4 regions of the Bacillus haynesii genome follow, and region 4 is predicted to be linked to each of the others. Evidence: predicted binding sites of a transcription regulator. Region 4 holds the regulator's gene; each other region holds the start of a gene.
What was found. Region 4 encodes Rex, which represses fermentation and respiration genes when NADH is low (regulators of the CRP and FNR family bind a similar motif). Its sites were predicted from a motif close to TTGTGAAATATTTCACAA; they were not measured.

Region 1: yumC (ferredoxin--NADP reductase 2) is a predicted target of Rex. The motif match lies at 1,920-1,937, and genes of this name have one in related genera.
Region 2: H2R00_RS16245 (formate/nitrite transporter family protein) is a predicted target of Rex. The motif match lies at 3,400-3,417, and genes of this name have one in related genera.
Region 3: H2R00_RS05110 (nitric-oxide reductase large subunit) is a predicted target of Rex. The motif match lies at 4,914-4,931, and genes of this name have one in related genera.

Annotation. Positions count from the first base shown of each region.
Region 1 is NZ_CP059494.1:3,954,297-3,961,714, reverse strand. Features, by position in the region: gene H2R00_RS19610 (YuiB family protein) at 1-91, opposite strand, end outside; gene H2R00_RS19605 (YuiA family protein) at 166-294, opposite strand; gene H2R00_RS19600 (NAD(P)/FAD-dependent oxidoreductase) at 609-1,826, opposite strand; gene yumC (ferredoxin--NADP reductase 2) at 2,164-3,162, shown strand; gene H2R00_RS19590 (hypothetical protein) at 3,197-3,397, opposite strand; gene H2R00_RS19585 (cold-shock protein) at 3,539-3,763, shown strand; gene H2R00_RS19580 (GNAT family N-acetyltransferase) at 3,868-4,347, opposite strand; gene H2R00_RS19575 (HesB/IscA family protein) at 4,450-4,815, opposite strand; gene dapF (diaminopimelate epimerase) at 4,890-5,747, opposite strand; gene H2R00_RS19565 (NupC/NupG family nucleoside CNT transporter) at 5,873-7,090, opposite strand; gene H2R00_RS19560 (YuzB family protein) at 7,247-7,418, opposite strand, start outside.
Region 2 is NZ_CP059494.1:3,283,842-3,291,259, forward strand. Features, by position in the region: gene nhaC (Na+/H+ antiporter NhaC) at 1-684, shown strand, start outside; gene H2R00_RS16235 (NAD-dependent malic enzyme) at 719-2,041, shown strand; gene H2R00_RS16240 (DUF1259 domain-containing protein) at 2,067-2,456, opposite strand; gene H2R00_RS16245 (formate/nitrite transporter family protein) at 2,541-3,329, opposite strand; gene H2R00_RS16250 (hypothetical protein) at 3,540-3,914, shown strand; gene H2R00_RS16255 (cytochrome ubiquinol oxidase subunit I) at 4,168-5,574, shown strand; gene cydB (cytochrome d ubiquinol oxidase subunit II) at 5,561-6,577, shown strand; gene cydD (thiol reductant ABC exporter subunit CydD) at 6,577-7,418, shown strand, end outside.
Region 3 is NZ_CP059494.1:1,056,942-1,064,359, reverse strand. Features, by position in the region: gene H2R00_RS05145 (TIGR04053 family radical SAM/SPASM domain-containing protein) at 1-107, opposite strand, end outside; gene H2R00_RS05140 (cyclic nucleotide-binding domain-containing protein) at 222-689, opposite strand; gene H2R00_RS05135 (YwiC-like family protein) at 839-1,561, shown strand; gene H2R00_RS05130 (fumarate/nitrate reduction transcriptional regulator Fnr) at 1,607-2,320, opposite strand; gene H2R00_RS05125 (nitrate/nitrite transporter) at 2,466-3,662, opposite strand; gene H2R00_RS05120 (DUF2164 domain-containing protein) at 3,884-4,123, shown strand; gene H2R00_RS05115 (Crp/Fnr family transcriptional regulator) at 4,086-4,835, shown strand; gene H2R00_RS05110 (nitric-oxide reductase large subunit) at 4,992-7,346, shown strand; gene ric (iron-sulfur cluster repair di-iron protein) at 7,391-7,418, opposite strand, start outside.
Region 4 is NZ_CP059494.1:2,408,963-2,416,380, reverse strand. Features, by position in the region: gene tsaB (tRNA (adenosine(37)-N6)-threonylcarbamoyltransferase complex dimerization subunit type 1 TsaB) at 1-421, shown strand, start outside; gene rimI (ribosomal protein S18-alanine N-acetyltransferase) at 434-892, shown strand; gene tsaD (tRNA (adenosine(37)-N6)-threonylcarbamoyltransferase complex transferase subunit TsaD) at 882-1,907, shown strand; gene H2R00_RS11935 (ABC-F family ATP-binding cassette domain-containing protein) at 2,148-4,073, opposite strand; gene moaC (cyclic pyranopterin monophosphate synthase MoaC) at 4,220-4,726, shown strand; gene H2R00_RS11925 (redox-sensing transcriptional repressor Rex) at 4,730-5,377, shown strand; gene H2R00_RS11920 (twin-arginine translocase TatA/TatE family subunit) at 5,416-5,589, shown strand; gene tatC (twin-arginine translocase subunit TatC) at 5,596-6,372, shown strand; gene H2R00_RS11910 (YdiK family protein) at 6,418-6,609, opposite strand; gene H2R00_RS11905 (CPBP family intramembrane glutamic endopeptidase) at 6,609-7,343, opposite strand.

The sequences.
Region 1 (7,418 bases), 1.5 Mb from region 4:
TCCTGAGCAGCATATTCAGCAGAAAACCGATACCGAAAAACAGGACGAAAAATAAGACAACTGAAATGATGACAACTGGTAAACTAATCAAAGCCTCCACCCCCAATTCACCTCTTTTAGTGTACATTGGGGAAGGAACTTGAGTCAATCATTGGAAAGCGGCGATCAGCGGTCTTTTCCCGTTCCCTTGCAGTTGCTGCACGTTTCCGAACCGCCAAGCAGAAGCTGAAAATAGCCTTTTCCCGAACAGAAAGTACAGGTTGATTCAAGGCGATGGGTTGAAGTCGTCTTCATTAGATACACACCTTTTTCTCAATTTTCTGATAATATATCATGAACATTGTCAATAATAAAGTCAGAAAATATAACAGATCATTCGATGTAAGCGCTTAAAAGCGAAGCTTTCTTCCTTTTTCTTTCGTTTTTGAAGTTTTAAGCACGAATAAAAAGCCCGCGGCTTTCGCTGCAGGCTTCAGCGTGTCGACAAACCCTCGCATTCGTTGTCAGGCCTGCTAAGTCGGTACTCATGAATAGAGGAAGGATCGGCGGCTGTCCGCCCAGACGTCCTGCCTGAACGCCGCCGTCATCACCTCCTGTGAAAGTCTGATTTAGAAAAATTTAAACTTGCCTTTTTTCAGAACAAGTCCCGGCCCGCCGATCATGAACAGCGAGCGGTTGTCAATGATTTTTTTCATCATGGACGCCGTCGTTCCCGTCATCTTTCTGCCGAATGCGACGCCGATTGCATCGTGTTCGCCGAGAGAAGCGACAGAGCCCTTATTATCGAATGAGAACGTTTCCGTTTCTTTGCCGTGAATCAGTGCGGCCAGATTGTTTGCACACGTTTCGCCCTGCTGCATGGAAATCTGTGCAGTCGGCGGATAAGGCCTTTCTGTTTCTTCATTTATGATCAGTGAGCAGTCTCCGATAACAAATATATCATCATGGCCTTCAACGCGCAGATCAGGTTTTACCTTCACACGGCCGCGCATGTTTTCAAAGCCGGATTCTTCAATGATCGGGTTGCCGCGGACGCCTGCGGCCCATACGACAGTGCCTGCTTTGATTTCTTCGGTCTGATCGTCTTTTCCGACGATGATTCCGTCAGGCGTGCATTCTTTCACAGCCGTGCCGATTTTGAATTCAACGCCTTTTCCTTCGAGGTAGTTGACCGCATAATCGACAAGCTCCGGTTCAAAGCCCGGGAGAACAGACGGCGCGGCTTCCACGCATATTAAACGAACCTGCTGGCGGTCGATATCGTATTCGCGGCACAGCTCAGGAATGCGGTTGCCCATTTCGCCCAAAAATTCAATGCCGGTAAAACCAGCTCCCCCGACAACGATCGTCAGGCGTTCCGGGCGCTTCTCGGCTTCTGTGTTATACGTCGCAAACTGATATTCAATGTGCTCGCGTAGCTGCCGGGACGAATTGATGTTTGCAATAGAGAAAGCATACTCTTTCAATCCCGAAATTCCGAAAGTTTCAGGGACGGACCCCAGCGCCACGACAAGATAGTCGTAACTAAGCTCGCCGGTTTCAAGGACAACTTTCTTTCCTTCTTTATCGATTTTCTTTACCGTATCCTGAACGAAATTGACACGGGATGTATTGATGACGTCTTTAATCTGATAGCGGCATCTGTCATGATGAAGCGTACCTGCGCTCGCCTCGTGCATCCAGGTTGTCTCATAATGGTAATTGTGCTTGTTGACAAGCGTAATTTCCGCTTCATTGATGCCGATTTTTTTAACAAGTCTCGTAACGGTCATTAATCCACCATAACCTGCACCTAATACTACTACTTTTGGCTTATTCAACGGAATCACATCCACCTTTTCTGTATTTTACTGCTAAGCCGGATTAAAATAGCCTTTGGGTTATCTTCTGCCGGCTTCCGGCTTTTTATGAAAAAAAGTTTGTGAAACCCTTCACTTTAGTTTGCCGAGCAACGGAATGTTTTTCGGCTGTGCGACGAAAAATATTCACGAATCGTTAACAAATTGTTCACAACTACATCATAGCCGCTTGCATTTGCTTTTTCAAGGTTAAATATGCTCGGACGGTATTATTTTCCGCTCCTAAAAAAACAGACGCGCTCGTATTTATTTTATGTGATATGATATAATTAAGAACAATTTTCATTTAGGGGGCATTATTTTCATGCGTGAAGACTCAAAAGTATATGACATCACAATTATCGGGGGCGGCCCTGTCGGCTTGTTTACCGCATTTTACGGCGGAATGCGGCAAGCGAGCGTCAAAATTATCGAAAGCCTGCCGCAGCTCGGCGGTCAGCTGTCCGCTTTGTATCCCGAAAAATACATATACGATGTAGCCGGGTTCCCTAAAATCCGTGCTCAGGAGCTGGTCGACAATTTAAAAGAGCAAATGGCGAAATTTGATCAGACCGTTTGTCTGGAACAAGCCGTCGAAAGCGTTGAAAAACAAGCAGACGGTATTTTCAAGCTCATCACCAACAAAGAAATCCACTATTCTAAAACGGTGATTATCACAGCCGGAAACGGAGCATTCCAGCCGAGAAAGCTCGAGCTTGAATCTGCGGCTCAATACGAGAATGCAAACCTTCATTACTTTATAGATGATTTGAATCAATTTGCGGGCAAACGCGTTGCGGTATTGGGCGGCGGTGACTCCGCTGTCGACTGGGCGCTCATGCTGGAACCGATCGCAAAAGAGGTGTCAATTATTCATCGCCGCGATAAATTCCGGGCTCACGAGCACAGCGTCGAAAACCTGCACAATTCTAAAGTCAATGTATTGACACCGTTTGTTCCGACCGAGCTGATCGGCGGTGAGCGAATTGAACAGATCGTCATCGAGGAAGTGAAAGGCGAGAGAAAAGAAATTATCGATGTCGACGATGTGATCGTCAACTTCGGCTTTGTTTCATCTCTCGGACCAATCAAAAACTGGGGGCTTGAAATCGAGAAAAATTCGATCGTCGTCAAGTCCACAATGGAAACGAACATCGAGGGATTCTATGCAGCCGGCGACATCTGCACATACGAAGGGAAAGTCAAGCTGATTGCGAGCGGATTTGGAGAAGCGCCGACCGCTGTCAACAATGCAAAAGCTTACATGGATCCTAAAGCGCGCGTACAGCCGCTGCACTCTACTAGCATGTTTGAAAACAAATAAAAATGAAAAGGAGCCTGACACCGGCTCCTTTTCATTATATGATATTCAAATATGAGAAGATCGTTCCCAAAATCAGCACAATCGTTAAGATGCCGACCACTCCCGCCGCAGTTAAGACAATCCGGTCCGTGATTTTCTGTGCTTTTGGAAGCGGTTTTTCGCATCCGCATGCCTCACAAACTTTTGAATCGTATGGCGTAAGCCCGCCGCAGCTTCTGCAGTTGATTTTTTCCATGGTTGAACCCCTTTTCTTTACTGGGCTTGGACTCTAAATAAACCTGTCCAGTATAGAATAACAAATTGACGAATAGAATGTCTTAAGATTCACAAAATATTCTTAAATGAACTCCAAAAACCCTTGTTAGGAAGTGACGATATGTCTTACTACAACAATCGCAATCAAGAGCCTCTGCCAAAGGAAGATATCAGTACGTGGGAATGTACGGCTGAGGACTGCAACGGATGGATGAGAAAAAATTTCACGAGCAGCGATCGCCCTCTATGCCCTCTGTGCAACCAGGAAATGGAAAGCGGAAGCCGCTATATCACCTCGATCACCAACAACACGAGCAATCTCAATCGCATCTTTAACCAGAAATAAACACGGTTGTTCCTGAAGCCCCGTTGCAAAAACCTTGCTCAACACTTGAGCGGGGTGGCTGCATTGCTTCCGTGCGGCATTTCCCGAGCGAAGCGGAAAACAGATTATGTTAAATCTTTTACCAAAAGAATCTCATCCCGAATCGGAATGCCGTTATCAGCAGCAAAGGGAATTTCAGGCTTTATTTTTCTTGCTTTTTCAACTGCGTTTACATACAACTTGGCCAATATATAGCCCCTCTTTTGATAAAACATAAGCGCCTGCATATTATCGTTCGTCGTGATTAGTTTAATCGATTTACACTGTTTTCGCTTTGAGACACGTTCCACTTCTTTTAAAAGGAGTGAGCCGATCCCTTTGTTTTCAGCAATACTGTCCAAGGAAACAACTTCACATTCGTTTCCAGCGATGAAGTACGTAATCAGACCTTTGATGTCGCCTTTTTCATCTGTTACAGCGAATCCTTCCAATTCATCGCAGCGGAATGTTCCGTGTGAATTGACCATGTCCGGACTTCCCCAATGCTTTTGAAAAAACGCAGTAACGTCCGCTTTTGACAAGCTGAGCGTTGATACGGGTTTCATTTCTTTCCCCCCAGACCATAATAAAACGCCTTTTCGTCACGATGAAGCATCGAGATGAAAGGCGTTTTTCTCATTCCATATCGTTGACCTGATGCAGGTATGTCAGCACTCTTCAGGCTTCCCTGCATTCACTGCGGTTCTGAATGATGATCCGCAGCCGCATGAAGCGATGGCGTTTGGATTATCGATGGTGAAGCCTCCGCCCATCATCGATTGTTTAAAATCAATGACCGTACCGTTCATGATATCCAGGCTTTCTTGGTCTACAAGCACTGTAATTCCATGCTGGACGAATTCATTGTCGTCTTCGTTTTTTTCGTGCTCAAACCCCATGCCGTATGACAGGCCGCTGCATCCGCCGCCTTTTACTCCGATTCTCAAAAATGCGTTCTCCTCTTCATGCTCTTTCATCATATCCTTGATATGAAGAGCAGCCGCTTCCGTGACCGTAACCGTTTTTTCGCTCATAACATTACACCTCCTAAAAGCTCGTGTGTACCTTTATTATAAAGTCGTACGTCCGATTTCTCAAACAGACCGACTCATGATATAAAAAACTCGCCTTCACATACCGTTTCAGCTGGTCCCGTCATCATGACGCGTCCATCGTTTTTCCAATTAATAATCAAATCGCCTCCAGCGAGATGGACGGTAATGTCCGTGTCCCGTTTGGAATAGCCGTTGAGTATCGAACTCACTGCGGCTGCGCAGGCGCCTGTTCCGCAAGCCTGGGTAATTCCTGAACCCCTTTCCCATACACGGAAATGGAGTTCTGTCTCGTTTTCGACTTCAACAAATTCTACATTAACCCCTTCCGGAAACCTTTCATCTTTTTCAATGAGCGGTCCCATCGTCGTCAATGGCGCTTTTTCAATATCGTCTAAATAAAAGACGATGTGGGGATTGCCCATGGATACAGCGGTACCTTTCATTTCACGGCCGCCGAATATCATCTTTTCATTGATCGTCTGCGAACCCTGTTCACCCTGCATCGGCATATCTGATTTGAGAAGGCGCGGTTTGCCCATATCGACCGTAGCCGATACAACTTTTCCTTCTTTCACCTCAACCTCTGCCTTTACCAAGCCTGAAAGGGTTTCAATTAAAAAGGATGTTTCCTTCACCAGTTTATGTTCATACGCGTATTTTGCAACGCAGCGCAAACCGTTTCCGCAGTTTTTGCCTTCAGATCCGTCACTGTTGAAAATCCTCATTTTAACCGGCGCCCGCTCTGAAGGACAGATGAGAATCATTCCGTCTGAACCGATTCCGGTGTAAACGGAAGACACTTTGACGGCCAAATCTGACAACAGCTCCTCAGGGAGATGTTCTTCAAACTGATTGACGTATATATAGCTGTTTCCTAAGCCGTGCATTTTAGTAAAACGAAAAGAATTCATAGCCGCCTCCACATTTTTTTCTTTCTTCTAGTATAAAAGCTGAAAAGGATGGATACAATATGGCTATCCCCCGTTTTTCATACATAAAAGCTCCCTGCGTTCATTTGCAGGGAGCTTTTATCATGTTATCCGATAAACATACCGGCGATCGCCGCGCTTGTAAGGTTGGCCAGTGTTCCGGCAGCAACGGCTTTCAAGCCGAGACGGGCGATATCGGAACGGCGGCTCGGCGCCATTCCTCCCAATCCTCCGAGTAAAATCGCCACAGAAGACAAGTTTGCGAAACCGCACAGCGCAAAGCTGATAATCGAAGCGGTTTTGACGGAAAGCTGATCAAACATCGGAGCAAAATTGGAATAAGCGACAAATTCATTCAACACGAGCTTTTGCCCGATAAAGCTTCCGGCCTGGACCGCCTCATCCCATGGCACGCCGATGACAAAGGCGAGCGGTGCAAATACATAGCCGAGAATGAATTCGAGCGAAAGGTCTTTAAAGCCGAACCATCCGCCGATTCCTCCAAGAATTCCGTTTAAGACAGCAATCAAAGCAACGAATGCAAGCAACATCGCGCCGACATTCAAAGCAAGAGAGAGACCCGTTGATGCCCCTTTTGCCGCGGCATCGATAACATTTGCTGCGTCTTCGTCTTCAGCCATTTGAATATCTTTTTCTTCAATTTTCGGTTTTTCCGTTTCGGGAATGAGCATTTTTGCCATAATCAAGCCCGCAGGTGCGGCCATAAAGCTCGCTGCCAGCAAATATTCGAGAGGAACCCCGAGAAGGGCGTAACCGAACAAAACAGAACCGGCCACTGATGCGAGTCCGCCTGTCATAACAGCAAACAGCTCCGACTTTGTTAAGTTTGCGATAAACGGCTTAATCACAAGCGGCGCCTCAGTTTGTCCGACAAAGATATTGGCAGCTGCAGAAAGGGATTCCGTTTTGCTTGTTCCGAGCAGTTTTGCCAATCCGCCTCCGATAAAACGGATGATGATTTGCATGATGCCTAAGTGGTAAAGAACCGCAATCAGCGATGAAAAGAAGATGATAACTGGAAGAACGCTTAAAGCAAAGGCAGCACTGTCGCCTACTTGCAAGAGAGGCCCGAAGAGAAAGCTGATCCCTTCATTCGCATAATTGACGAGATGCTGAACGGCTTTCGTAAACGAAAGAAACAATTCCCGCCCCGTTTCCCATTTGAGAACGATGAATCCGAACAGGAGCTGGATCGCCAAACCGATTAAAATCGTTCTTATGTTAATTTTGCTCTTGTGCTCAGAAAGTAGAAAAGCAATCGCGAAAATCGCCAGAATACCAAGAAGTCCCCATAAAATGTTCATGACCACACCTCTTATTATTTTTTAAACTTTTATTAAGATAACAATTAATGATTGGCCTGTCCACAAAAATTTTTACGAATTTTTTCTCTTTTTATGTAAACCCTTTCAAACAAAGGCTTTGCATGAAAAAACGAGATCACCAAGATGACCCCGTTTTTAAATAAGTTCATTTTCATCAATGAACTTGTATATATTTTCGACCAATTCAGCCGGATTATTCGCTGTCACCATTTCTCCGTTTACAAGAGCATACATGGTCTGCATACATTGTCCGCAGTAACTCAGGCAGCCGTATTCGACGACGTCCAGATTCGGATCTTTTTCCAAT
Region 2 (7,418 bases), 870 kb from region 4:
TGGATGCTTGTTCCGGCTATTGTCGTCATTGTTCTTTTAGCGATGAGAAAGCCTTCTGTGCCGACGATCGCGATCGGCGCACTTTTGGGCGCGATCTGGGCTGCGGTCTTCCAAGGCATGAACTTTGCGGATGCGATCGGCACAGCATACAACGGCTTTTCCATCGACACCGGGATCAAATTTATGGACGAGCTCTTAAACCGCGGAGGAATTCAGGGCATGCTCGGTTCAGTCGTCGTCATCATTCTCGGTCTGGGCTTTGGCGGCCTCTTGGAGCACTTAGGCGTTCTAAAAGTGATCGTTTCCAAGTTCCAGCAAAAACTGACTTCTGCCGGCAACGTCACATTCTCGACGATTATCGTCGCCTTCTTGGCAAATGTGTTCGGCTGCGCGATGTATGTCTCGCTCATTTTAACGCCGAAGATTATGGAGAAAAGCTATGACAAGCTCGGAATTGACCGGAGGGTGCTGTCCAGAAACGCGGAAGTCGGCGGAACGATGACGTCGGGCATGGTGCCGTGGTCAGACAACGGCATATATATGGCGGGGATTCTCGGCGTGTCCACCTTCTCTTACCTGCCCTTCATGTGGCTGAGCTTTGTTTCAATCGGACTTGCGATTTTGTACGGATACACAGGTAAATTTATTTGGTATACCGATAAAAAAGACTCGCCGGTTCAGTAGCCGATTTTAAAACAATTGATGGAGGTATTCTGTTATGAATGGCAACAATATTATTCGGAATTTGATGCTGGAAATCCCTTCAGCACCCGGAAACCTTGGAAAGGTGACAACGGCGATCGGCCTTGCCGGCGGTGATATCGGAGAGGTTGAAACGATCAAGGTAGGGCCGAATTATACGATGCGGAACATTACGGTTCAAGTTGAACATGAAGAACAGCTTACCGAGATTCTTGAAGTGATCCGCAACTTAAAAGAAGGCATCCACCTTCATACCGTTTCAGATGATGTATTGGCTGCACATGAAGGCGGCAAAATCCGCATGAAAAGCAAGATGCCGATTCGCTCGCTCGCTGATCTGCGGCGGGTGTATACGCCAGGTGTCGCGAATGTGTGCGAGCTTATTAAAGAAGAGCCGCAAAAAGCGAATATCTATACCGGAATCGGCAATTCAGTTGCAATTGTAACGGACGGCACGGCGATCCTTGGCTTAGGAGACATAGGGCCTGTGGCGGGAATGCCTGTTATGGAAGGGAAGGCCGCACTTTTCGACCAGCTTGCGGACATCAGCGGGGTACCGATTCTGCTCGACACGAATGATCCTGACGAAATCGTGAGGACGGTTAAAAACATCGCGCCCGGATTTAGCGGCATTTTGCTTGAAGACATCGGTTCCCCGCATTGTTTTGAAATCGAAGAGCGCCTGAAAAACGACCTGAATATTCCGGTCATGCATGACGACCAGCACGGTACTGCGGTGGTGACACTGGCGGCCGCCATTTCAGCAGCCAAGAGTGCCGGGGTCGATCTGAAGCAAGCCCATGTCGGCCAAATCGGCCTGGGCGCGGCGGGGGTCGCGATCTGCAGGATGTTTATGGCATATGGAGTAAAACGTGTTGTCGGAACGGATAAATCGCTTGAGGCGATGGCGCGTTTAGAGAACTATGGCGGCCATGCGGCTGAAAGCATTGAAGAATTGATGGAAAGCTGTGATATCATCGTCGCGACAACCGGTGTTCCGGGATTGATCAATAAGAAATGGGTTCGGGAAGGCCAGGTGATTTTGGCTCTGTCCAATCCGAAGCCGGAGATTGAGCCTGAGGATGCGCTCGAGGCCGGGGCAGCCTACGCTGCGGACGGACGGTCTGTCAACAATGTGCTGGGATTCCCCGGTATTTTCAGGGGCGTGTTAAATGCCGGAGCGGATTCGATCAGCCACCCGATGCTGGTTGCGGCCGCCGAAGCGATCGCATCCTGCACAAAACAAGGCGATCTTGTGCCTCATCCGCTGAACCCTGAAGTTCACGAGATTGTGGCCAAAGCAGTCGAAAGGGTCGCACTTTCAGAAATGGGAAAATAAACGGATAAAGAAAACAGCTGCTGTTTTATCGCAATACGGATAAAGCGGCAGCTGTTTTTCTTGCGAATGGTAACGGCGGTTCTACAGATTGAAAATGAATATATAAAATATTCGGTTCTGTAAACATCCAATGATTGTGGAGAGCGCTGATGATGATGCCCTGATCGACAAGCTTTTTTGTAAACAGCGGAACTTCTTCAGGCAAAATGGCGACTTCGGCCATATTCAAGGCGATTCCGTTTTGATCGAGCGATTCGAACATGATTTCTTCCATGCCGACTCCCCGGCTTGGTCTTCCTTGAATCGTGACACGCAAATTCCGTTTGATGCTGACAGAACAAACACCGTGTTCAATGTGCGCCTCTCCATTTAAAATATGTCCAAATTGCCGGCAAAGCGAATGAAAACTTTGCATCCGGTGAACCTCCATTTTTAAAGTTACCACGATTTTATGAAGGGAGCCCGCATATTTAGAATCCTTTAAAAATGGACGATCCTTTTATTTGATGATTTCTTCACCGCCCGGCTTGTTAGCATAGTGGTACATGAAGCCCATCATAAACGCGCCTCCGATCAGGTTCCCGAGTGTTACCGGAATTAAGTTATGGATTGCACCTGCAATCGAAATCGTATCCGGATGCTCGGTCACCAGGGAGACGGCAAAAGTGGCCATGTTCGCGATGCTGTGTTCATAACCGGAAATAAAGAAAGTAAAAACAAACAGCATCATAGAGAACATTTTTGCTCCGTCTCCTTTTTGCGCCATCGGAACAAAAAACGCAAGACAGACAAGCCAGTTACACAGAATCGCTTTGAAGAACAATTCGGTCACCGGCGTATTCATTTTATGCTCCGCCACGCTGAGAATAAAGCCGGTGGAAGAAGGATCCTTAAATAAGCCGGTCGCAAAGATGAGGCCTGCGAAAAAAACGGCGCCTATTAAATTTCCTGCATAGCTGAACATCCACAGCTTGATAACAGTGGGCCATCGCATTTTTTTACGAAGCGCAGCCAATGTATAATAAAATGTATTTCCCGTAAATAAATCTCCCCCGCCATAGACGATCAGAATAATGGCGCCCCCAAATGTGATGGCTGCAATTGGATATGTGAACGGAGAATGTTCAACATAAAAGAGATTCCCCGTTTTAAACGCTACAATGACTCCGAACCCGATAAACATACTGGCCAGCATAGCCCGTAAAAGATAGCGAAGCGGGCTTTGCATAAAAATGCTTTGCTTTTTTAAAGCAAGCTCTTCGACAAGAACAAGTGATTTTGATTCCATGTTTTCCACCACCATCAAGTGTTTACTTAAGAAGTTTCTATCATAAATACAACCTAAGTATAGCAGGATATTGTGAAACGTTTCACAAATTTTGTGTATTTTGTTTGAACAAATGTATGGTTCGATTTTCATAGAATAAACAAGGTATCGTTATTGTTTATTCCTACGTAATAAATATTCCCTTCGTTAAAAGTCAGAGGGGGCGGCGTTTTGTATATGACCAGCGGGACCGGTTTCAAATTGATATGCAAGATGGCTGTGCAGAGAGGAATCTCAAACATACAGTGCAGTCAGCCGGTGCCGCGTGAAGGCTTAGTGGGGATAAATCAGCAAATGAATGAAGGGACTGCACAGAAGGCGGAAGGAAGGTTTCACAGATTGGACAAAATAGCAGGACGTTCTGTAAGGCGGGCGCGCACTGAAGGAAAACACCGAATTTGCTGTATTGCATATAACGGTATTCTTTTGATGCGACAGGCTTTGCACAAAGAATCACAGTCGTTGAATGAGGAAATGCTCCACATGGATTCGGGGCATTTTTCTTATACCGATTTAGTTCTTGATAACCACCATGTCACAAAATAGCTATAATTCCTTCGTATAATTGTCACAATGACATCCATTAATTAGGAAAAATATACTTTATTTAAGAAGGATTTCGCGGTAAAGTACAGGTATAAATAACCATCCGGATAATAACAGAACAACAATGTGGGCTGAGGTCACCCTTTTGTCTGTGACAATGATCATATTCATAAGATGTATGTGAAACTTTGAGCAAGGGGGATGCCCTTTTGGCAACGAGTCCGGCTAGAACAAAGAGGAGGAGACTGGAACAGTGGACGAACTCATTTTGGCAAGATTTCAATTTGCTTCAACAACGATCTTTCACTTTATTTTTGTACCGATGTCAATCGGGCTTGTCTTTATGGTTGCTTTAATGGAAACCCTTTATGTCGTAAAGAAAAAAGACATTTACAGAACGATGGCTAAATTTTGGGGGCACTTATTTTTAATTAATTTTGCAGTCGGTGTGGTCACCGGGATTTTACAGGAATTTCAGTTCGGAATGAACTGGTCGGAGTACTCCCGCTTTGTCGGTGATGTATTCGGCGCTCCGCTCGCGGTGGAAGCGCTGCTCGCTTTCTTTATGGAATCGACGTTTATCGGTTTGTGGATATTCGGCTGGGATCGGCTTCCGCAGAAGATTCATTTGCTGTCCATCTGGCTTGTTTCTCTTGGAACGATCATGTCGGCGTTTTGGATTTTGGCGGCCAACTCGTTTATGCAGGAGCCTGTCGGATTCGCGATTAAAAACGGCCGCGCGGAAATGACCGATTTCTTTGCGATTATTAAAAACCCGCAGCTATGGGTTGAATTTCCGCACGTCATTTTCGGTGCGCTTGCCACTGGGGCATTTTTCATTGCCGGCGTCAGCGCGTATAAAATGCTGAAAAAACAAGAATTGCTCTTTTTTAAAAAATCCTTTCAAATCGCGATGATTGTGGCGCTTGTTTCTGGCATCGGCGTAGCGTTCAGCGGACATGAGCAGGCACAGCATCTGATGAAGAGCCAGCCGATGAAAATGGCTGCCAGCGAAGCGCTTTGGGATGACAGCGGCGATCCGGCAGCTTGGACGGTGCTTGCGAACATTGACACGGACAAGCAGGAAAACAAATCCGAGCTCAGCATCCCCTATGCGCTCAGCTATTTGGCTTATAAACAGTTCAGCGGCGATGTGCCTGGAATGAAGACACTGCAAAAGCAATATGAAGAAAAATACGGAGAAGGAAATTATATTCCACCGGTGAAAACGACGTTCTGGAGTTTCAGAATCATGGCTGGTTCAGGGCTTTTAATGATCGTTGCCGCTTTGACGGGTCTTTATCTCAGCTTCCGCAAAAGACTCGAAACAAGCAAATGGTTCTTGCGGACAATGGTGGCTTTGATCGCCTTTCCATTCATTGCAAATACGGCGGGGTGGATCATGACTGAAATCGGACGCCAGCCATGGACGGTGTTCGGTATTTTGACAACGGCGCAGTCCGTGTCTCCGAACGTATCAGCGGGAATGCTGCTGTTCTCTGTCATCGCGTTTACAGCGATTTATCTTGTACTGGCGCTCGTTCTTGTCTACTTGTTTGTACGGGAGATTAAAAAAGGGGCTGCACACCATGACCACCATCATGATGATTCCGTATCGACAGACCCGTTTGATCAGGAGGTTTACCATGGTATCTCTTAATGAACTTTGGTTTATATTAGTCGCTGTGCTGTTCATCGGTTTTTTCTTTCTTGAAGGCTTTGATTTCGGCGTCGGAATGGCGACCCGGTTTCTCGGACGCAACGAGCTTGAACGAAGGGTGATGATCAATACGATCGGCCCTTTCTGGGATGCCAATGAAGTCTGGCTGCTGACCGGGGGAGGCGCGATTTTCGCCGCTTTTCCGAACTGGTATGCCACGATGTTCAGCGGATATTACATTCCGTTTGTCTTTGTTCTTCTTGCATTGATCGGCCGCGGGGTCGCATTTGAATTTAGAGGAAAAGTCGAAACCGCAAAATGGAAGAAAACATGGGATTGGGTCGTATTTTTCGGCAGCATCCTGCCCCCGTTTTTGTTCGGTGTTTTGTTTACCAGCATCTTGCGCGGCATGCCGATCGATGCCGATATGAATCTGCACGCCGGTTTTACTGATTATGTGAACGTCTATTCCGTGACAGGGGGAGTCACCGTTACGCTTCTCTGCCTGCTGCATGGACTGATCTTTATAACATTGAGAACGGAAGCCGATTTGCGTGACCGGGCAAGACAGCTGGCCAGAAAAGTCGTATTTGCCGTTTTGGCGGCGCTTGTTGCCTTTGTTGCTTTATCCATTTTTGAAACGGACTTGTTCACTGGCAGGGGACATGTGACGATACCGCTTGCGGCTCTGATTGTCGTTTGTTATGTGCTGTCGATCGTGTTTATGAAACAAAAACGCGACGGCTGGACATTTGCCATGACGGGTGCGGGGATCGCTCTTACAGTGGCGACGATTTTCACTGCACTGTTCCCGCGCGTCATGATCAGCTCGGTTAAAAGCGCATATGATTTAACCGTTTATAATGCTTCATCAGGCGACTATTCTTTAAAGGTTATGACGATCGTCGCGCTGTCACTGCTTCCGTTCGTGCTGGGCTATCAGATCTGGAGCTACTATGTTTTTAGAAAACGGGTCAGCAGTAAGGAGCCAATGATTTATTAATGGGAAAAGATCTTTTGCAATATAAAGGGATGAAACGAATTCTTGCAGTACTCACTGTACTGACATGCATGCAGGGCGCCGCCATTATCATGCAGGCCGAATGGCTTGCTGAAGCGGTGACCCGCCTTTTTAACGGTGAGCGGGTCGGTTCGCTCTTTCCGCTGATCATCTTATTTACCGCCGCTTTTTTATTCCGCCATGCCGTGACCCTTGTCAGGCAAAGGCTGATTTTTGATTATGCCGCCGAGACAGGAGCCGCCATGCGGAAAAAGTTTTTGGAGAAGCTTTTCCGATCCGGCCCCAGGCTGGCGCGAAAAGAAGGAACCGGTCATGTCGTCACACTCGCGATGGAAGGAATTGCACAGTTCCGCCGCTATTTGGAGCTGTTTTTGCCTAAAATGGTCAGCATGGCCGTTATACCTCCGGCGGTTGTCTGTTATGTCTTTTTTAAAGACACATCTTCCGCTGCTGTCTTAATCATTACGATGCCGATTTTAATCGCTTTTATGATCCTTCTCGGGTATGCGGCAAAAAGAAAAGCGGACAGCCAATGGAAGACGTATGAGATGCTTTCAAATCATTTTACAGATTCCCTGCGCGGCCTGGAAACTTTGAAAGTGCTGGGTATCAGCCGTTCACATACTAAGAATATTTTTCATGTGAGTGAACGGTACAGGAAGGCGACGATGAGCACGCTTAAGATCGCCTTTCTGTCATCGTTTGCACTTGATTTTTTCACCATGCTGTCCGTGGCAACCGTTGCCGTTTTTCTCGGTCTCGGTCTTGTTGACGGCACCATCATGCTGGAGCCGGCTCTTGCAATTCTGATTCTTGCGCCTGA
Region 3 (7,418 bases), 1.4 Mb from region 4:
CGTTTATTTTGAGCAGATGCCCGGCAATGAAGGCACTTGAGCTCGCAAGCCCTTGTCAGCTCCCAAATGACGATAAACGGAGACTTGTCGAAATCGCAATGTATCATCTTTCATCTGTCCTTTCGTTTGCATTCATGTGTATCGTAGCGGATATGTAAGAGAAAAAAAGTTAAGTAGATCACATTTGGAGAAAAGAAGAGAAAGAAGGGGAGAGGCCCTTCTCACACGTCGTCTTCTGCGGAGGAGTTGAGGTAACGCAAAAAAAGCTGGTAGGAAAAAAATAAATTCTGCTGGAGCAGCATGAGAAAGTTCGTCTGTAATTGGCGGTTATAAGTCATCATTTTTTTGAAATTATGAAATGGTATTTCAAGCACGGCGGTTTCAGAGGCAGTGTTGACTGAAATAAACGGAGATAAGAAAGGTTCGCCTTTTTGATCGATAGGAAAAACATCGCCTTTTTCCCACTCGGCGATCGTCCGAGATTCTTCCGGAAGCCTTCTGTCAGAAAAATGCACTTCTCCTTTTAAAACAAAATAGACGGATTGCGAATGAAGGAACGATCGCGAATGCTGAGATGGTTGGATATCGATCACCTTACCGTTCTTCAGCAGCTTTTTGATGATCGGAAGGGGCACCCCGAAAAACATAGGAAGATTTTTCAGAAACAATAAGTAGTCAAACCGGTCCATGGTATATCCTCCTTCTCTATATTAGCTTTTAGTATAAAGCGCCGGGCTGCAGGGCGCAGTGATTTAGTTCACACGACTGTATGCAAAATGTCACTGTGTAAGAAAGACGAAACTTTTATAATGTACTAGAAAAGAAGGGAGGATGTGTGATGAAAGTGTTCATACCGAAGCAGCACGGCGCCTGGGCGATGCTTGTGATCCCGTTTATTCTCGGCATGTTCGCCGGGGGCGCGGATGTAAAGCATATTCCGCTGTTCTGCGGATGGCTGTTTCTATATCTTGCGGCATTTCCGGCTACGATGATGGTGAAGAAGAAAAATATCGTTTACTATCAAAAATGGGTTCTTGTCTACGGCATTCCGGCCGTCGTTTTCCTGCTCATTTCGGTCTGGCTGGAGCCGCGGCTCGTTTTTCTCGGTCTGCCGCTGTTTCCGCTCTTTCTCATCAATCTTTATTATGCGAAAAGAAACAACGACAGGGCGCTTTTAAATGATATTGCGGCAATCCTTGTTTTCAGCGCGGGCGGGCTGGCGAGCTTCTGGATGGGAGCGGGGAAACTGGATGGTGAGGCATTGTTTGTTTTTATCCAGTCCGCTTTGTTTTTCACAGGGAGCGCCTTTTATGTCAAGTCAATGATCCGCGAAAAGAAAAACAATCGGTTTAAACTTTATTCATGGGGCTACCACGTTTTCCTGCCGTTCGTCTCGCTGGCCGCAGGGGCAGAATGGGCGGTGCTTGGCGTAGTGCCGAGCAGTCTCAGAGCGTGGTTTTTCCACGGGAGGAAATTGTCGATTAAGACAATCGGAATCTCTGAGCTGGTGAATGCCTGTTTCTTTATGGCCGTGTTGATCGTTTTTCTGCTGCAAACGTAAAAAACAAGGACACTGTGCTTCATGTCCTTGTTTGTTTTCGCTTTTTCAGTCGATATTGCAGATTTCGAGCGGGCAGTTTTCACAGTCGATTTCGCGTTTTAAATAGTTGAGCTGGTGGATGACGATTTTTCCCGAGTCCTCAATTGAAATGACACCGTTCTTCCGGAGGTCGCTCAGCATGCGGTTGATGCTCTCTCTTGCAGCGGCACAAAATTTCGCCAGATCCTGGTTCGTCAGCACAATATTGATGAGAATCCCGTCGCTTCTTGTGATGCCGTAGCTGTTTGCGAGACGGATCAAGGTGGAGTAGAGCGCGCCTTTTTTACCATTCAGCAAAAGGTCGCGGATTTTCGATTGAATCTTTCGCAAATGCGTGCTCATCCATTTCATAAACTCAAACGTCAGCGCACCGTTTTGAATGAGTTCTTTTTCAAGCTTATCTTTATTGATGACCAACACTTCGCCATCAGAGAGGATCTTTGCGCTCAGCATATATTTCGCATCTTCTGTAAAAAGCGTAAGCTCCCCGACAATATCATTTCTTTTGCACATTCTAAGTGTCAGTTCTTTGCCATCGGACGTCAATTTGCCGATCTGGACAAGTCCTGACTGAATAAGATACAGTTCCTCCGCATCCATCCCTTCTTGAAAAAGGAATGTGTCCTGCCTGATTTTTCGTCGCGTACTGATCGATTCCAGCAAGTGATGCAGATCGTCTGAGAGCAAATCTGTGTCTGATTTTCTAACAGAAATGTTCATTGAGCGTCACCCCTTTTGCAGTTCTTATTTTAACGTTAAATAAGGCTGAGTGACCTTTTAAATATAAACAATATTGTGAACATATGAATATAGTCCCAAAAAAGAGCCTGAGCACATCGACTCAAGCTCTTTTTGCAGGATGGATTTATAAATGGTTCGCCTTCGTTTTGGATGATGTTTTGGACGATGTTTTGTTCACTTCCTGAAAATACATCCAGACCACGATCACAAAGCTTGCAAGGGCCGCTTCTGACAGCGCCATGAATCCGATCGCGTAATGGCCGGTAACCTGAAAAACGCTTGACAGGATGAGAGGCGGGAAGAATCCTCCCAAGCCGCCCATCGCTGATACGATCCCATTGACGATGCCGGCCTGATTTGAAAAATAAAGCGGCACGAGCTTAAAGATGATCCCGTTTCCGAGGCCGGCGCAAACGGCAACAGTCAATACCCCAAACCCGTAAAGTCCGAGGCTGGGCGAAAAGGCCAATAAAATCCCTGACAAGGTACAGCCGGCAAATACATACATCAACAGCTTCAGCGGGTTGAATTTGTCTGCCAGCCAGCCGCCGACAGGCCTCAGAAAAGTGGCGACAGCGATAAATCCGGCGGTTCTAAGCCCTGAATCGACGGGATCAAGCCCGAAGTGATTAACAAGAAAGTTCGGAAGATAAATCGTAAACGCGACGAAAGATCCGAATGTAATGAAGTAAAACAAGCTTAAAAACCATAATGTCTGATTTCGGTAGACTGCCTTCATTTGCTCTTTTACAGATACCGTAACTTTTCTTTCTTTTCGATCTCCAAGGATAAAGTTCAATAAAGCGAATACGGCGACTAACACGATGTACATCCGCACCGTATTTTCCCACCCGGCGGTCTTTGCCACAACAGGAGCGGCAAAAGTGGTAATCGCTGTACCGACGTTCCCAGCGCCGTAGATCCCATTGACAAACCCGTGCTTTTCTTTAGGGTAGTATTTCGGCAGTGATGTGACCCCGATGGAAAAGACCGCTCCGCCGATGCCGAGGAAGAATCCGCCAAGGATCAAGTCGAACAGCGAATCGGCTGTGCTAATCCAAAAAACCGGAAACAGAAGCAGCAAAAAGCTGATCATGAACGTAATTCTTGCTCCGAATCTGTTCGTGTAGTAGCCCAGCGGAATCCTGAGAAGCGACCCGAGTATGACCGGAATGGCCGTGACAAGGGATATCTCGCTGTCTGTCAGAGCGATGTCCTGCTTAATGTGGGGCATTAATGAGGAAATCAATACCCAAACCATAAATCCTGCGACTAAACTAAATGACTGCAGCGGTAATTGTATTTTTTGACGATTTACCATTGCGGTTTTGCTCCTTTCAAAGGGAAAAATGAATAAATCAATCAGCATGTTTATCTTACAAAAAGTCTTTTTAAAACATTGTGAATTACGTCACACGGTCAGTCGCTTGATTCGGGTTTAATATCGGTAAGTGACGGAGAATAAACGGCCATTAAAAATTAAATTGTTCATTTGCGGACATTATCGTTTATCATGGAAATAAAAAAAGGAGTGCCGCTTTTATGTTTATAAAGCTTACCCAAGAAGAAAAACAAGCGATCATCGATGAAATCAAACGCTTTTATGTTGAAGAAAGAGGAGAAGAGGTTGGAGACATTGCGGCGATTCAAATGTTCGAATTCGTAAAGGAAAAGCTCGGACCTTACTTTTACAATCAGGCGCTGAAGGACAGCCGCAGAGTGGTGGAAGAGAAGGCAGCGGCGATTGAAGAAGAGCTCTTTGCGCTGGAGCGCCGCCTGTGACAAACCGCTCTCCTTTAGCACAACCGAAGGGATTGAAAGATCAATGGAGTTTCTGAAGCAATTTATGATTTTCAGCGGGCTGAATGATGAAGAGTTCAAGCAAATCGAGCGGATCGCGGTCAAGCGCACCTATCAGCCGAGAATGTTTGTTTTTATGGAAGGGGAAGAGAGGGAAGCGGTATTTTTCATCAAATCCGGTCTTGTTAAAGCCTTTAAAATCGATGAAGACGGCAATGAACAAGTGATTTCGATTTTGCAAAACGGGGATATGTTTCCCCATGTCGGCTTTTTTGACCGCTCCCCATACCCGGCAACAGCCGAAGCTGTTCAAGAAACGGAATTGATTGTAATCCGCATCGCCGATTTTAATGAACTTTTGATGAAATATCCGGAAATGACGATAAAAGTGATGCAAATCATGGGGAAAAAGATTCTCGATTTGCAAGAGCGGATCCAAGGTTTCATCTCAAAAGACGTCCAGCACCGCTTGACACATGTATTAATGAAACTTGCTGCCGAACACGGCATTCCGCAAGAAAAAGGGGTCTACATCAGCCTGCCCATTACCAATCAGGATTTTGCGAACATGGTCGGAACGTCAAGGGAAACGATTAACCGCACATTAAATGAAATGAAAAAGAAAAATCTGCTGACGGCTGACAGGAGCGGGATTTTCATTCATGATACAGACTGGCTGAACGGCTGCAATTAAGGCATGCGTTTAAGGCTTTCCATTGAACGACAAATGGAAGGCCTGTTTTTTATTTTGTTCACAAATCCGCCATTATTTAAGTGATCTGGTTCACAACCGGTATGCTGCATATCCAGTATCTTAGGACATGCAAAATCAAAAAAGGAGTGAACCGCAATGGAAGTTCAAAGAAAGACGGTGCCCGTTAAAAAAGCATCAAAAAACGGTTTTTTGAAATCTGTTCTCGTCTTTACTTTACTCGTAAGTTTTTCGGTGCTGCTTTTGGGAGGCTATTGGATCTTCAAAGGACTTGCACCAAGACCTGTTGAAGTGTCCGGGCCAAACGGAGAGGTGCTCATGACAAAATCGTCCATTTCAGGCGGTCAGGCCGTATTTCAAAAATACGCGCTGATGGACTATGGAACGATTTTGGGGCACGGATCTTACATGGGTCCTGATTACACGGCCGAAGCCCTGAAAATCTATACGGAAGGGATGCAGGATTTTAAGGCGGAAGGAAAATACGGCAAACGCTTTAAACATCTTTCAGATGAACAGCAGTCCATCATCCGGAATCAAGTCATCCGCGAAATGAGAAAAAACCGTTATGATCGCGCATCAGATACATTGAAGCTGACAGACGCGCAGGTCTACGGTTTGCATCAAGTGCGCGATCATTACCGTAAAGTCTTTACAAAAGGAGACGGCTGGGGGCTTGAGTCCGGTTTAATTAAAGAAAGCCATATGCCCGAACGTGACAGAGCGTGGGTTGACAGCGAAGACCAAATCACGCAGATCTCCGATTTTATCTTTTGGACGGCATGGCTCTCCAGTACATTAAGGCCGGGCGACGACATTACGTACACGAACAACTGGCCGTACGATGAAGATGCCGGCAACACGATGTCATTCGCCGCCGTTTGGTGGAGCGGCGCAAGCGTCACCATCCTTATTTTATTTGTCGGTATTATTTTATTCGTGTTTTACCGTTACAAGCTTGGAATGAAAGAGGCTTACCAGGAAGGGGCGTTTCCGGTATTTGATCTGGATAAACAGCCGCTAACGGCTTCACAGGTTAAAACCGGAAAATATTTCGCCGTTGTGTCGCTGCTGTTTTTTGTTCAGGCGATGTTTGGAGCTTTGCTTGCCCACTATTATATTGAGCCGGACAGCTTTTTTGGGATCGATTGGATCAGGGAGCTGTTGCCATTCAGCATATCTAAGGGATTTCACCTCCAGCTGGCGATCTTCTGGATTGCGACTTCATGGCTCGGCATGGGAATTTATGCGGCGCCGCTTGTCGGAGGACGCGAGCCAAAAAGGCAGGGGCTGCTTGTCGACATTCTGTTTTGGGCGCTGATCGTCCTTGTCGGCGGAAGCATGGTCGGCGAATGGCTCGGAGCGAAAGGATTTTTAGGAAACAACTGGTTCTTATTCGGTCACCAAGGAATGGAATATATTGAACTTGGCCGCTTCTGGCAGGTCATTCTTGCGCTCGGCATGCTGATTTGGCTGTTTATCGTCTTCAGAGGCATTAAGAGCGGCCTCAAGCGGGAGTCTGATAAAGGCGGTTTGATTCATCTGCTGTTTTATTCTTCGATCGCCATTCCGCTGTTTTACGGTGCAGCCTTTTTCTTTAATCCCGGCACTAATATTACAATGTCGGATTTTTGGCGGTGGTGGATCATCCATCTTTGGGTGGAAGGGATTTTTGAAGTTTTTGCCGTCGTGGTCATCGGCTTTTTGCTCGTGCAAATGAACCTTGTGACGAAAAAGTCGACCGTCAGAACGCTCTATTTTCAATTGACGATCCTGCTGGGGAGCGGAGTCATCGGAATTGGGCACCATTACTATTACAACGGGTCTTCCGAAGTCTGGATCGGCCTCGGTTCCGTCTTCTCATGTCTGGAAGTTATCCCGCTTACCCTGCTTGTATTAGAAGCTTACGAACAATACAAGATGATGAAAGACGGCGGACATCACTTCCCGTATAAAGCAACGTTCTGGTTCTTGATTTCAACGGCGATCTGGAATCTGGTCGGTGCAGGGGTATTGGGCTTCTTGATTAACCTGCCTGCCGTCAGCTATTTTGAGCACGGGCAGTTCTTGACACCTGCTCACGGGCACGGGGCGATGATGGGCGTGTACGGCATGTTTGCCATTGCCGTCTGGCTGTATACGCTGCGCAATATCACCAAAAAAGAAGCATGGAATGATAAATGGCTGAAAATAGCCTGCTGGTCGCTGAACATCGGCCTGTTCGGAATGGTGTTTATCAATTTGCTGCCTGTCGGTTTTCTTCAATTGAAAAAAGCGTTTGAAGACGGGTACTGGAGCTCAAGGGCGCCTGAGTTTTTACAGCAGGATGCGGTGCAAACGCTGCTGACTTGGAGGGCCGTGCCAGATACGATCTTTTTAGCCGGAATCGTGATTTTGGTGATATTCAGCATCAGAGCATTATTCCATCTTCGCAAACCGACGCATCAGGAAGGAGAAGCGCTGCCTGTTAAAGACATTGCTTCAGATGAATAGATAAACAAAAAGACAGAGGAAGTAAAATCCTCTGTCTTTTTGTTTTATTGATTAGCTTCCGCTTCAAGCCGC
Region 4 (7,418 bases):
TAAAACCGTTTCAAGCCTTGAAGTGCTGGCGGCAAACGGTCGTTTTTTCCAAGGCTTGATTTGTCCGCTGTTTGATGCCAGGCGCGGTCAGGTTTATACGGGACTGTACCAGTATAGGGACGGCAAACTGCATGAATTGGAAGAGGACCAAAACATTTTGCTTGAAGATTGGCTTAAAAAGCTGAAAGCCATGGATCAGCAAGTCCTTTTCATAGGAAGCGACACAGAGATTCACCAGGAAATGATCGAACAGATTCTCGGTGAACAAGCGGTTATTGCAGGCCCTGCCCTGCAGCTTCCAAGACCTTCAGAATTGGCTTTAATCGGAGAACTTAAAGAGGACGAGCCAGTGCACAGCATTGTTCCAAACTATATTCGTCTGGCCGAAGCCGAGGCCGTCTGGCTTGAAAAACAAAAGTGAACGGGTGAAGCCATGAACACGCAAATGGTCATACGCGATATGAATCCAAAGGATTTGGACCAGGTTTTTGAAATTGAAAAAAGTTCTTTTTCTTCTCCGTGGAAAAAAGAATCTTTTCATCATGAGCTTTTTCACAATATGTATGCACATTACCTCGTTCTCGAAGTTGAGGAGCAAGTCGTCGGCTACTGCGGGATTTGGATCGTGATGGATGACGCCCAGATCACCAACATTGCCGTTTCACCTGCATACCGGGGCCGCCGTTTCGGAGAAGCTCTTTTGAAAGCCGCCATGAAGCTTTGCAGGATGAAAAGAGCGGTTCAGCTTTCTTTAGAGGTGAGGGTATCGAATCATATTGCACAGAGCTTATACAAAAAGCTTGGTTTTGAGCCGGGAGGAATTCGCAAAAATTACTATACCGATAATGGGGAAGATGCATTATTAATGTGGGTGAGACTAAATGAATCATAAAAAAGATCTGTATATATTAGGAATCGAAACAAGCTGTGATGAGACTGCCGCCGCGATTGTCAAAAACGGGACGGACATCGTCTCAAATGTCGTAGCGTCGCAAATCGAGAGTCATAAACGGTTTGGGGGCGTCGTTCCCGAGATCGCATCAAGGCATCACGTGGAACAGATCACGATCGTGCTTGAGGAAGCCTTTGCACAAGCGGACATGACGTTTGATGACATTGATGCCATTGCAGTAACGGAAGGACCGGGGCTTGTCGGCGCTTTATTGATCGGCGTGAATGCTGCGAAAGCGCTCAGTTTTGCCCGGGGCATACCGCTCGTAGGCGTGCATCACATTGCCGGTCATATCTATGCCAACAGGCTTGTTCAGGACATTCAATTTCCGGCGATTGCCCTTGTCGTCTCAGGCGGTCACACCGAACTCGTGTATATGAAAGAGCACGGCTCATTTGAAGTAATCGGAGAGACGCTCGACGATGCTGCAGGCGAAGCCTATGACAAAGTGGCGAGAACGATGGGACTCCCTTATCCGGGAGGACCTCACATTGACAAACTTGCGCAAAAAGGCGAAGCAAATGTGCCGCTGCCGCGCGCATGGCTTGAGGAAGGCTCTTATCATTTCAGCTTCAGCGGATTGAAGTCAGCAGTCATCAACACGCTTCACAACGCTTCACAAAAAGGGGAAACGATAGCTCCGGAGGATTTGTCAGCCAGCTTTCAGGAAAGCGTCATTGATGTCCTCGTGACAAAAACGGAACGCGCTGCGAAAGCTTATGGCGTCAAACAGGTGCTGCTCGCCGGAGGAGTTGCTGCAAATAAAGGGCTGAGAGCGGCGCTCGAAAAAACGTTCAGCAGCCATCCGGAAATCGAGCTTTTGATCCCGCCGCTCTCGCTATGTACGGACAATGCCGCCATGATTGCCGCCGCAGGTACAGTTGCTTTTGAAAAAGGAATCAGGGGAAAATACGATATGAACGGTCAGCCTGGCTTAGATTTGACGTCTTATTGAAACCTCACGTTTTGTGAGGTTTTTTTGCCCCCGGAAAAGTTATTAACAGGTTATTAACATATATCCACAGCCTTGTGCATAATGTCAAAAACCTTAATTTACAGAGCCTTTTTACCTGTTAATAATGTGCATAAATATTATGTTTTTTGTGGATATTGTGGGTAAATCGCTTTCTTTCTTTTAAATAAAGGATTTTATTTGTGGACAAAAAAACCGCTCCGGCTTGGAGCGGTTCATCCTTTATTCATTTGTAGAAAGTGTTTCCCATTCGGATAACAGTTGTTCGAGCTCCTCATTCAGCCGTTCATTTTCAGAATGGATTTCCTGGACCTTCTCGTGGTCTTGGAAGACGTCGGGTTCACACAGGAGCTCTTCATTCTTTTCGATCTGTTCTTCAATGGCCGTAATTCTAGTTTCGATTTCTTCAATCCTGCGCTGTCGCTGGCGTTCTTTTCTTTTCAGCTCTTTTTCTTCTTCATAGCTCTTTTTTGTGCCCGGTTTTTCGGAAGCGTTTTTCTGGCGCTCTTCCGTCTGTTTTTCTAGTTCTTTCAGTTCAAGCTGCTCCGCTTTTTTTTCTGTGTAATAATCGTAGTCGCCTAAATATTCTTCTGCTTTATCGCGGGAAAGCTCCAGTACTTTTGTCGCGATCCGGTTGATAAAATAGCGGTCATGGGACACAAATAATATCGTTCCCGGGTAATCGATTAAAGCGTTCTCCAAGACTTCCTTACTGTCCAGGTCGAGATGGTTTGTCGGCTCATCAAGGATAAGGAAGTTCGCTTTTTGCAGCATCAGCTTTGCGAGGGCAAGCCTGGCTTTTTCGCCTCCGCTTAACGCGTGTACAGGTTTTAATACATCTTCTCCCGAGAACAAGAAGTTGCCGAGGCAGGTCCGGATATCCTTTTCATTCATCTCCGGATATTCGTCCCAAAGCTCGTCAAGCACGCGTTTTGACGACGTCAATTCAGCCTGCTCCTGATCATAGTATCCGATTGAGACATGGGAGCCCGTCGCGATTGTTCCCGACACCGGCTTTAGCTTTTGAATCAATGCTTTCAAAAGGGTTGACTTGCCGATTCCGTTCGGCCCGACTAGCGCAACGCTTTCCCCGCGGGTAATGCGAAAATCCAATGAACGGAGAAGCGGGGGCTGCTCCTGATAGCTTACCGTCAGGTCTTCCACTCGCAGTACATCGTTTCCGCTTTGCCTAGTAATTTCAAAGCGGAATGACGCCGATTTTTCATCTCCAAGCGGTTTGTCCATGATCTCCATCCGTTCAAGCTGCTTTCGTCTGCTCTGCGCCCGTTTCGTCGTCGAAGCTCTTGCCAGGTTCCGGTCGACGAACTCCTGCAGTTTGGCGATTTCGTCCTGCTGCTTTTCGTAAAGCTTTGTTTCCCTTTCCAGCTGCTCGGCTTTTAATTGGAGATAAGAGCTGTAGTTCCCGATATATTTTTTGCTTTGTGCCCGGGTAATCTCGTAAACTTGGGTAACCACTTTGTCAAGAAAGTACCTGTCATGGGAAACGATTAAAATCGCTCCGCTGTAGTTTTGTAAATATTGTTCAAGCCATGTCAGGGTATCGATATCCAAGTGGTTTGTCGGTTCGTCCAAGATGAGGAGGTCCGGTTTTGTCAAAAGCATTTTTCCGAGGGCAAGCCTTGTTTTTTGACCTCCGCTTAAGTCCTGAACGCGGACGGAGTCATCAAATCCCGCAAAGCCGAGCCCGTGCATAACGGATCTGACTTCTGCTTCATATTGGTAGCCGCCTTTGTCCTTGAACTCCTGCTGAAGCCTGTCATACGTCTTCATCAATGATTCAAGCTTGTCCGGTCCGGCTTGCGCCATCTTTTCCTCGATCGCGCGCATTTCTTTTTCCATTTTTTTTAGAAAATCAAATACCGACAGCAATTCCTCTTTAAGCGTCAGCTTGGAATCGAGGCCGGAATGCTGGTCAAGGTAGCCCATCGTCAAATCCTTCGGTTTGATAATGTCCCCCTTTTCATATGAAAGCTTTCCTGCGATAATCTTTAGGAGAGTCGATTTTCCGGCGCCGTTGCGTCCGACGATCGCAATCCGGTCCCGAGATCTGACTTCGAGTTTTATATTCGTTAAAATCGTATCGGCTCCAAACGATTTTGAAAGCTGGTTCACTTGTAAAATCATCATGATCTTTCACCTCTTGTCTGCTATTTTAAGTGTAGCTTATCACCGCGCAGTCAGCAAACAATTAAGTGAAGTCTGGAAGATTTTAGCCGAAGAAAAAGACAGAACGAAAAAAATAGTGTATGATCGTTATAAGGAGAGTTAAGAACATGAATGAGTTTACACATTTTAATGAACAAGGCAGAGCCAAGATGGTTGATATAAGCGAAAAGGAAGCTTCAGTGCGCACAGCTGCGGCTGTTTCAAGCGTGTCAATGAATCGAAAAGTACATGAAAAAATCAAAAACCGGGAAATCGGAAAAGGCGATGTATTGGCGGTGGCGCAAGTGGCCGGAATCATGGCCGCAAAACAGACATCCGCCATCATCCCGATGTGCCACCCAATCGCTCTGAAAGGAGTCGACATCACCTTTCGTTGGGAGGAGAAAGAACAGAAGAGCATCCTGCATATTCAATCTAAAGTCAAGACCAAAGGGAGCACAGGTGTGGAAATGGAAGCGTTAACTTCCGCCTCCGTATGTGCGCTGACCGTATATGACATGTGCAAAGCGGCGGATAAGGGAATGGTGATAGGACCGACCTTTCTTCTCGAAAAGACAGGCGGGAAAAACGGTGACTATAAAAGGGAAAAAGCTGATGTAGACATGGAGGATTAGTTTATGAACATGGATCATTCAAAAATTCCGCAAGCGACAGCGAAACGGCTGCCATTATACTATCGTTTTTTAAAAAACCTTCATGCATCCGGAAAACAGCGTGTATCTTCCGCTGAGTTGAGCGATGCCGTCAAAGTCGATTCCGCGACCATCCGCAGGGATTTCTCGTACTTCGGCGCGCTCGGAAAAAAAGGATACGGCTACAATGTCAATTATTTGCTGTCCTTTTTCAGAAAGACGCTTGATCAGGATGAAACGACGAACGTAACGCTCATTGGCGTGGGGAATTTGGGGACAGCCTTTCTCCATTACAATTTTATCAAAAACAATAATACAAAGATCGCCATGGCGTTTGACATCAATGAAGAAAAAATCGGAACCGAGGTCGGCGGCGTTCCCGTCTATGATCTGAATAAGCTTGAAGAGCATATGACGGATGATGATATCCCGGTCGCCATTTTGACGGTTCCAGCTCAAGCTGCACAGTCGATTACAGACAGGCTGGTGGCGCTTGGCATTAAAGGCATTCTTAATTTTACGCCGGCCCGCTTGAATGTGCCGGAACACATTCGCATTCATCATATAGATTTGGCGGTTGAACTTCAGTCGCTGGTGTATTTTCTGAAACATTATTCAATGCAGGAAAAGTAAAACGGAAAACGAAAAATAAAGGAAAGGGGGCAGGCTTTATGCCAATCGGTCCTGGAAGCTTTATTTTAATCGTCGTGGTGGCGCTATTGATATTCGGCCCGAAGAAACTTCCCGAGCTGGGAAGAGCGGCTGGAAACACGCTGCGGGAGTTTAAAAATGCGACAAAAGGTTTGGCTGACGACGATTCCGATAAAAAGAAAGAAGATCAGTAGGATAGGATGACATTTATGAAGGGAAAAGAAATGTCGCTGATAGAACATATCACAGAACTACGCAGACGGCTTGTGATCACTTTTTTCTTTTTTGTTTTATTTGTTGCGGCAGGCTTTTTTTTGGCAAAGCCGCTGATTATCTATCTGCAGCAGACGGATGAAGCGAAGCTGCTGACGCTTAACGCGTTTAAGCTGACCGATCCTTTATTTGTGTACGTGCAGTTTGCGTTCATCATCGGTGCCGTCTTGACTTCGCCGCTTGTTTTATACCAGCTGTGGGCTTTCATTAGCCCGGGGCTGTATGAAAAAGAACGAAAAGTGACGCTTAGCTATATTCCGGTATCGATCATTCTTTTTTTAGGCGGCATTGCCTTTTCTTACTTTATTTTATTTCCGTTTGTCGTGGACTTTATGACGAGAGTCTCAGATGATCTGAATGTTAACCAGGTCATCGGAATTCACGAATATTTTCAGTTTCTGCTTCAGTTGACGCTTCCTTTTGGCTTATTGTTTCAGATGCCTGTGGTCATCATGTTTATTACAAGGCTCGGGCTCGTGACGCCGATGTTTTTGGCGAAAATCAGAAAATACGCATATTTTGTGTTGTTCGTCATCGCGGCGCTCATTACACCGCCTGAGCTTTTGTCGCATTTAATGGTCTCAGTGCCATTGCTCATTCTTTATGAAATCAGTATCGTGATTTCAAGAATATCCTACAGGCAAGCGCAAAAAACAATGATTCAAGAGGAAAATCAAGCGTTTTTGAACGACCATACAAAATAAGAGCCATTCTTTTTTCAGAATGGCTCTTTTCCTTCACATAAAAGGCTATTGATCTTTTCGCTTCATCCTGCCGGCCATGGCGAACATTTTAAAGGAAATGCTGATATTATAGGCTGCGAAAAGCATCAGCAGGATCGTATAAAAAGACCACATGTTTCCGGGCGAGGTTGCCGCCAGATACGTAAACAGCACACCCGTTAAAAAATAAATCACTCCCCAGAATTTAGGGCTTCTCATCATAGAAATCCTCCAATAATCATTTGCATTTTCTCGACGTGTTCCAAATATTTTTCAATAGGCTCCCGGAATGTCTGCAGCAAGACGACGAAAGTATTCATGGCGACATGGGCGAAAATGGGCACGATAATCCGGTTGGTTCTGACATATAAAAAAGCGAATGTGAATCCCATTGCTGTATAAATGAGCAAATGGCTGAAATCCAAATGGACGACCGAGAAGAGAACCGAACTGAACAAAGCGGCAATGAAAAAATTCGTTTTCTCATAGATTGCACCGAAAATGATCTTTCTGAAAATGATTTCTTCAAGAATCGGACCGAATACAGAAGAGACAAACACCATCAGCGGCAATGCGGTGATGATTTCCATGATTCGCTGCGTATTTTCGGATTCCGGGTTGACCCCGAACAAGTACATTTCGATCGAAGCGGCAATTGACTGCGAAAACAAAGCGAGAAAAACGCCGGCTACCGCCCATCCGATTGACGCGCCAACCGATGCTTTTGGACGGTTGCGAAGCGTCGTCTTCGGGACCGTCCGCAAAATCAGCAGCACGATGACGAGACAGAGAGTAAACGCGATGACAGACCAGACGCCCGCCAATGTAAGCTGGGCTTCAGCTTTGGGCTGTCCTCTGCCCACACCCAAAAAGTAGAGAAGAGGCAAGCCGACATAGGCCGACAATTGCATGAGAACGTATGCCAATATAATAAACCAGTATTGTTTTCTCAAGCTTTATGTACTCCTTTTCTAAAAATCTAAATCAGACTATGTTTATTGTAACACACTCTTTTTAAATTATAGGAT